3 regions of the Pseudocitrobacter corydidari genome follow, and region 3 is predicted to be linked to each of the others. Evidence: riboswitches for the same ligand, from Rfam matches in the RefSeq annotation. Region 3 holds a riboswitch; each other region holds the start of a gene.
The links. Region 3 has a riboswitch for thiamine pyrophosphate ahead of thiC (phosphomethylpyrimidine synthase ThiC). Riboswitches for the same ligand answer to the same signal wherever they lie in the genome.
Positions count from the first base shown of each region.

Region 1: linked by a shared signal. The riboswitch ahead of thiM (hydroxyethylthiazole kinase) and the one ahead of thiC (phosphomethylpyrimidine synthase ThiC) in region 3 are both predicted to bind thiamine pyrophosphate.
Region 2: linked by a shared signal. The riboswitch ahead of tenA (thiaminase II) and the one ahead of thiC (phosphomethylpyrimidine synthase ThiC) in region 3 are both predicted to bind thiamine pyrophosphate.

Region 1 is NZ_CP087880.1:593,683-595,879, reverse strand. Features, by position in the region: gene thiD (bifunctional hydroxymethylpyrimidine kinase/phosphomethylpyrimidine kinase) at 1-452, opposite strand, end outside; gene thiM (hydroxyethylthiazole kinase) at 449-1,234, opposite strand; TPP riboswitch at 1,269-1,366, opposite strand; fluoride riboswitch at 1,463-1,530, shown strand; gene G163CM_RS02655 (universal stress protein) at 1,608-2,030, shown strand; gene crcB (fluoride efflux transporter CrcB) at 2,046-2,197, shown strand, end outside.
Region 2 is NZ_CP087880.1:1,353,125-1,355,321, forward strand. Features, by position in the region: gene G163CM_RS06215 (glycoside hydrolase family 10-like protein) at 1-358, shown strand, start outside; gene lysM (peptidoglycan-binding protein LysM) at 444-887, shown strand; TPP riboswitch at 966-1,068, shown strand; gene tenA (thiaminase II) at 1,133-1,816, shown strand; gene G163CM_RS06230 (ABC transporter ATP-binding protein) at 1,813-2,197, shown strand, end outside.
Region 3 is NZ_CP087880.1:3,576,660-3,578,856, forward strand. Features, by position in the region: gene nudC (NAD(+) diphosphatase) at 1-336, opposite strand, end outside; gene G163CM_RS16625 (Rsd/AlgQ family anti-sigma factor) at 433-921, shown strand; TPP riboswitch at 972-1,081, shown strand; gene thiC (phosphomethylpyrimidine synthase ThiC) at 1,168-2,197, shown strand, end outside.

The sequences.
Region 1 (2,197 bases), 2.0 Mb from region 3:
TGCGGCGCATCCAGCAATGCCGCCGCTTCCGGCAGATTCGGCGTAATTAACGAGACCTGCGGCAGCAGGCGTTGACGCAGGGTTTCTACCGCTGCGGGCGAGAGCAGCGCATCACCGCTTTTGGCCAGCATGACCGTATCCAGCACCACATTTTCCACCCGATGGCGCTGCAAACGTTCGGCCACGGCTTCAACGATATCGGTTTCCGCCAGCATCCCGATTTTGGTGGTATCGATGCGCACATCGTTAAACACGGAATCCAGCTGCGCGGCGACAAAATCCGGTTCAATACGATAGACCGACTGCACGCCATGGGTGTTTTGCGCCACCAGCGCGGTGATCACCGAACAGCCGTATGCGCCCAGTGCTGAGAAGGTTTTCAGATCCGCCTGAATGCCCGCGCCACCGCTTGGATCGGTACCGGCAATGGTTAATGCGTTAATCCGTTTCATGCCAGAGCCTCCCCATCAAGTACATACAGTGCATCTAGAAATGCCGGGACAAAACTGCCCGGTCCGTTATCGACCGCCGCACGACCACCGGCCAGTTTCATAAAGGCACAGGCAGAAGCGACGTTATCCAGCCTGTCGCCCGGCAGCGCACAGCTTGCCGCAACCACCGCCGACAATGCACAGCCGGTGCCCACCACGCGGGTCATCAACGGGTCGCCGCCCGTTACCGCGACAACGCGTTGTCCATCGGTGATGTAATCCACTTCGCCCGTCACCGCCACAACGGTATTGATTTGACGCGCCAGAGCCTGTGCCGCCGGAAGTGCTGCAGCGGCGGTATCAGTGGTGTCCACGCCGCGCCCGCCCGCGCTCATTCCCGCCAGCGCCATAATTTCAGAGGCATTCCCCCGAATGGCGGCGGGTTTTAAGGTCAACAGGTCGTGGCAAAACTCGGTGCGCAGCGTTAATGCGCCCACGGCGACAGGGTCGAGAGTCCAGGGCTTACCTGCGGCGTTCGCACTTAGCGCGGCGGCTTTCATCGCCTGCGCGCGCGGCTGCGTGAGCGTGCCGACGTTTATCAATAACGCATCGGCAATGCCAGAGAACTGCGCGGCTTCCTGCGCATCAATCACCATCGCGGGGGATGCGCCGAGCGCCAGCAGTACGTTGGCGGTGAAGGTCTGCACGACGTCGTTAGTCATGCAGTGAACAAGGGGGGCGTGATGACGAAAAAGATGTAACGAATGCGCGATTTGCGCGCGGCTAAGCGGCTCTGCTTGCATGGTTTGCTCCTGCCAGAACGTCCAGAAGCAATGACCTGACGGTCTCTGACTTCCCTACGCTGGCATTATCCAGATCAGGTGGTACGGGTTTTTCTCAGCCTTCACGAAGGAAGGGCACCCCGAGTCATTGATACAACGAATTCGTGTATCGCAGCAGGTTACGGCAAGTACCGGGCGGAAGCAAGCCGCACAAATCATTTGCATTCCCCCTATCATCGGTCCAAAATTATTCACAAAGGTGATGGCGTTCCACCTTTCCCAACCGCCCCGCTGGGGCTGATGACGCCTGGTATACCCTCTTAACATGGAGGTATGTCAGGCTGTCTGTCATTTGAAGACCCGCTCATACCTCGCAACCTGACGAGGTTTTTTTATGCCTGTTTACAACCATGCGCTGGTGCTGATTAACAACAGCCTTGATGGCATTCCCCTGCTTGAGCACGCCGCAAAAATGGCGCAGGAGAACGCGATGACGATAACCATCGCGCATATCAGCACCGATTATCGTGCCCTCAATGATGTCTCTGACAGCCTGATGGATGATGTGGTTTCGCAGGAAGTCATTCAGGCCAAAGCCCTGTTGAGCGAGCTGGCAGAATCCGTTTCCCTACCGGTACAAACGCTGGAGCTGGTCACCACCCGTCGCTTTGAAGATGTCGAATCCTGCATTCGCGACCGACGTATCGACCTGGTCATTGCCGGGCATCACAATCGCCTGCTGGGCGTGCTCGCCTCCCACTCCCTTGAGTACATCAACCATCTGACGGTGGATGTGCTGATCAAACATTTAGCATAAGGATTTACGCGCGTGATGTATCGTTCATTACTGGCCGTTATTATTGGCGGCTCTACCGGGTGTGTGATTCGTTGGTGGCTGTCGATGAAACTGAACAGCCTTTTCCCCAGCCTGCCACCGGGAACGCTGGTAGTTAATCTGGTCGGTGGTTTTATTATTGGCGCGGC
Region 2 (2,197 bases), 2.2 Mb from region 3:
TGCCGATACCCGCCTTTGGGTGCAGCAAGGCTTGCTGGACTACATTGCTCCGCAGCTCTACTGGCCGTTTGCCCGCGATGCGGCGCGTTATGATGTGCTGGCAAAATGGTGGGCGGATGTGGTGAAACCGACCAAAACGCGTCTGTATATTGGCGTGGCGCTGTATAAAGTGGGCGAACCATCGAAAAAGGAACCTGACTGGGCGGTGAATGGCGGCGTACCAGAGCTGAGTAAGCAGATCGATCTCAATGAATCTATACCGGAAATCAACGGGACGATTCTGTTCCGGGAAGATAACCTCAACCAACCGCAAACTCGCCAGGCGGTGAATTATCTGAAAACTCGCTGGGGCCATTAATCCTGCCTTTTGTGCGCTACGCAAATCCGGCGTAGCGCACCTCATCTGCTATGCTTACCCTGACATTCTTTACTGGAGAACGGATATGGGACTGTTTAACTTCGTGAAAGAAGCAGGTGAAAAACTGTGGGACAAACTGACGGATTCGCATCAGGACCAGGGCGAAAAAATCACCGAGCATTTAAAGAAACTCAATATTCCCGGTGCGGATAAAGTTCAGGTGACGGTCGTCGACGGGAAAGCCAGCGTCACTGGTGACGGGCTAACCCAGGAAGAGAAAGAGAAAATTCAGGTCGCCGTCGGTAACGTTGCCGGAGTCAGTGAAGTTGAGAATAACATTACCGCTGCCGATAGCGCGGATGAAGCCACCTACTACACCGTGAAATCCGGCGATACGCTGAGCGCTATCTCCAAAAACGTTTACGGCAACGCCAATCTGTACAACAAAATCTTTGAAGCCAACCGTCCGATGCTTTCTCACCCGGATAAAATTTATCCCGGCCAGACTTTACGTATTCCTAAAGCCTGATAGCAGCACGCTTGCCGGAAGTCATTCCGGTAAGCGTTCCCCCCTCGTTGTATTCACAGACAAAATATCGTATAAAACCTCCTGTCCGAGGGGTGTCCAGTAATGGGCTGAGATGGCGCAAGCCGAACCCTTAGAACCTGATCTGGGTCATGCCAGCGAAGGGACGGGTTAGCCATCTATTTACACAGCCAATTCCTGTTCTTCCCTCATTGCGCCCGGATCTCCACTTTATTCCTGGAGGTCCCATGTCTTTACCCCTGTTTGAAACTGGTCTTTACGGACGCCTTCGCACGCTTGCGGGTCACCACTGGCACGATTATGTCGCCCATGAATTTGTCCAGCAGTTGGGCGATGGTACCCTGCCTGAACCTGCGTTCCGCCGATATCTCACCCAGGATTACCTGTTTTTAGTTCACTTCGCCCGCGCCTACGCGCTGCTGGTGAGCAAACTGCAAAACCTGCCGGAGATGCGCGCGGCGACGGCATCACTGAACGCGATTCTTAACGAACTGCCGCTGCATATCAGCTACTGCCAGCAATGGGGATTAACGGAATCCGACGTTACGCAGGTGGAAGAAGCCGCCGAAACGGTGAACTACACCCGTTACGTGCTGGATGTGGGGCATTCTGGCGACGTGCTCGACCTGCTCACCGCCCTGATGCCATGCGTGGCGGGCTATGCGGAAATCGGTCTGTGTCTGCTCAACGATCCGGCGACCGTCTTTGAGGGTAATCCCTACGCCGCGTGGATCCGTAACTATGGCGATGAGGGCTATCTGGAAGGTGTGCAAGCCTCTTTGACGCTATTTGAAAATCTGGCGGCTCAGCGCGGTGGGGAAAGCCGTATCGCTGAGCTTTCGTCTATCTTCACCACCGCCACCCGGCTGGAAGGCGCGTTCTGGCAGATGGGGCTGAACGCGAAATCATGAAGGCAGTGAATGAATCCCCCGCGATCAGACTGACAGACCTTACGCTGCGTTATGGCAAAAAGACGATATTCGAGAACCTGAACGTGACTATCCCGGCAGGGCATTTCGTCTCCTTGCTGGGGGCCAGCGGTGCGGGTAAAACCAGCCTGCTGCGCATTGTTGCCGGGCTGGCAGCCCCCACATCGGGTAGCGTGACGGATGAACATGGTCGCCCGCTTGCAGGCCGAATCGCCTGGATGGGTCAGCGCGATCTGCTCTATCCGTGGTTAACCATTGAACAGAATGTTTGCCTGGGCGCGCGTTTACGCGGAGAAAAAGCCGATCGCCAATGGGCACAAGAGCTGCTTGAGCGTGTGGGGCTAAGCAGTTATGGCCGCGCCC
Region 3 (2,197 bases):
CCATTCGGTTTTACTGGGATGCATGGTATGCCCGCAGTAACCGCAGAATTTATGCGAACGATAAAACTCGGCCAGCTGCACGCCGCGCCCGGCAAGTTGAAAAAGCCCCACATCCTGGTCGAGAATTTGCCGCAGCGAGCCCATATCATGACGACGCTGTTGCTGAATCAGCCACACCGGCGAGCCCTGCCATTCACCAATCAGCAGCGCGCGTTGCCCCGCAAGATCGAAATTTCCCGCTTCGCCCCAGGGTAATTCTCCGCCCGGCAGCCATAATTTTTGTTCATGGCTGACAACCCACCAGCCGATGTCTAATTTTTCAATTATACGATCCATATCTATTGCACTACCTTTGCTTCACTGGCATGTTGTTTACATTGTCGTTACATCTTAGTGCGCAGTCTTTAAATCCACTTGTGCGGAGTCAATCACATGTTAAACCAGCTCGAAAGCCTGACGGAGCATGTTGGAGGCAGTAACAAACTGGTCGACCGATGGCTCAACATTCGCAAGCAATTGCTTATCGCATATTCCAACCTGATTGGGATTAAGCCTGGCAAAGAATCGTTTATACGGCTGAATGAAAAAGCACTGGATGATTTTTGTCAGCGACTGGTGGACTACCTCTCCTCCTGCCACTTCAGTATTTATGAACGCATTCTCCATAAATTGGAAGGTGACGCCGCGCTTTTAACCGCCACCAAAATTTGGCCCAAGCTGGAAGCCAACACCCAGTTGATCATGGACGCCTACGATTCCAGCTTGGAGACGGCCATCGATCACGATAATTGCTTTGAATTTCAACAAGCATTGTCGGATATTGGCGAAGCGCTGGAGGCACGTTTCGTGCTCGAAGATAAGCTTATTATGCTCGTGCTGGATGCAATGCATGAGAATGCCGGGATCAAACGTCCCGCTTGAGATTTTACGCATTAACGCGTAGTTTACATTCATCGTCCCATTTATGGGGCTACATCTTGTCGGAGTGCCACGTGTGAAAACACAGGCTGAGACCGTTAATTCGGGATCCGCGGAACCTGATCAGGCTAATACCTGCGAAGGGAACAAGAGTAATTCAGCTTTATGCCTCTGCCCTCACGGGCGCTGTGCATCCATTACTCCATCCGTCGTCTGACAAGCCATATCCTTTTTTATTTGGTATGCGCTATGTCTACAACAAAACTGACTCGCCGCGAACAACGCGAACAGGCTCAACGCTTTATTCATACTCTGGAAGGCACCGCTTTCCCTAACTCGCGCCGTATTTATCTCGCCGGTACACAGCCTGGCGTACGCGTGCCCATGCGCGAAATTCAGCTTAGCCCCACGTTCACTGGCGGCAGCGAGGATAATCCGCAGTACGAAGAGAACGAAGCAATTCCAGTGTATGACACCTCTGGCCCCTATGGCGATCCAGCCGAAAAAATCGATATCCGCCAGGGCCTGGCCAAACTGCGCCAGCCGTGGATTGACGCGCGCGCCGATAGCGAAACCTTAACGGCCCGCAGCTCCGCCTATACTCAGGCCCGCCTTGCGGACGACTTCCTCGACGAACTGCGCTTCAACAGCCTGCTGACGCCAAAACGCGCATTACCCGGCAAACGCGTCACCCAGCTGCACTATGCGCGACAGGGAACCATCACCCCGGAAATGGAATTTATCGCCCTGCGCGAAAACATGGGGCGCGAGCGTATTCGCAGCGAAGTATTGCGCCAGCAGCATCCGGGGCAAAGCTTCGACACACTGCTACCGCAAAACATCACGCCTGAGTTTGTCCGTGCCGAAGTGGCGGCAGGCCGGGCGATTATCCCGGCCAATATAAATCATCCGGAATCGGAACCGATGATCATCGGGCGTAACTTCCTGGTGAAGGTGAACGCCAATATTGGTAACTCCGCAGTGAGCTCCTCGATTGAAGAAGAGGTGGAAAAACTGGTGTGGGCGACGCGCTGGGGCGCCGACACGGTGATGGACCTCTCCACCGGGCGTTACATCCACGAAACCCGCGAGTGGATCCTGCGTAACAGCCCGGTACCGATCGGCACCGTGCCGATCTACCAGGCGCTGGAGAAGGTTAACGGGATCGCCGAGGATCTGAGCTGGGAAGCGTTCCGCGACACGTTGCTGGAACAGGCTGAACAGGGCGTAGACTACTTCACCATCCACGCGGGCGTGCTGCTGCGTTACGTGCCAATGA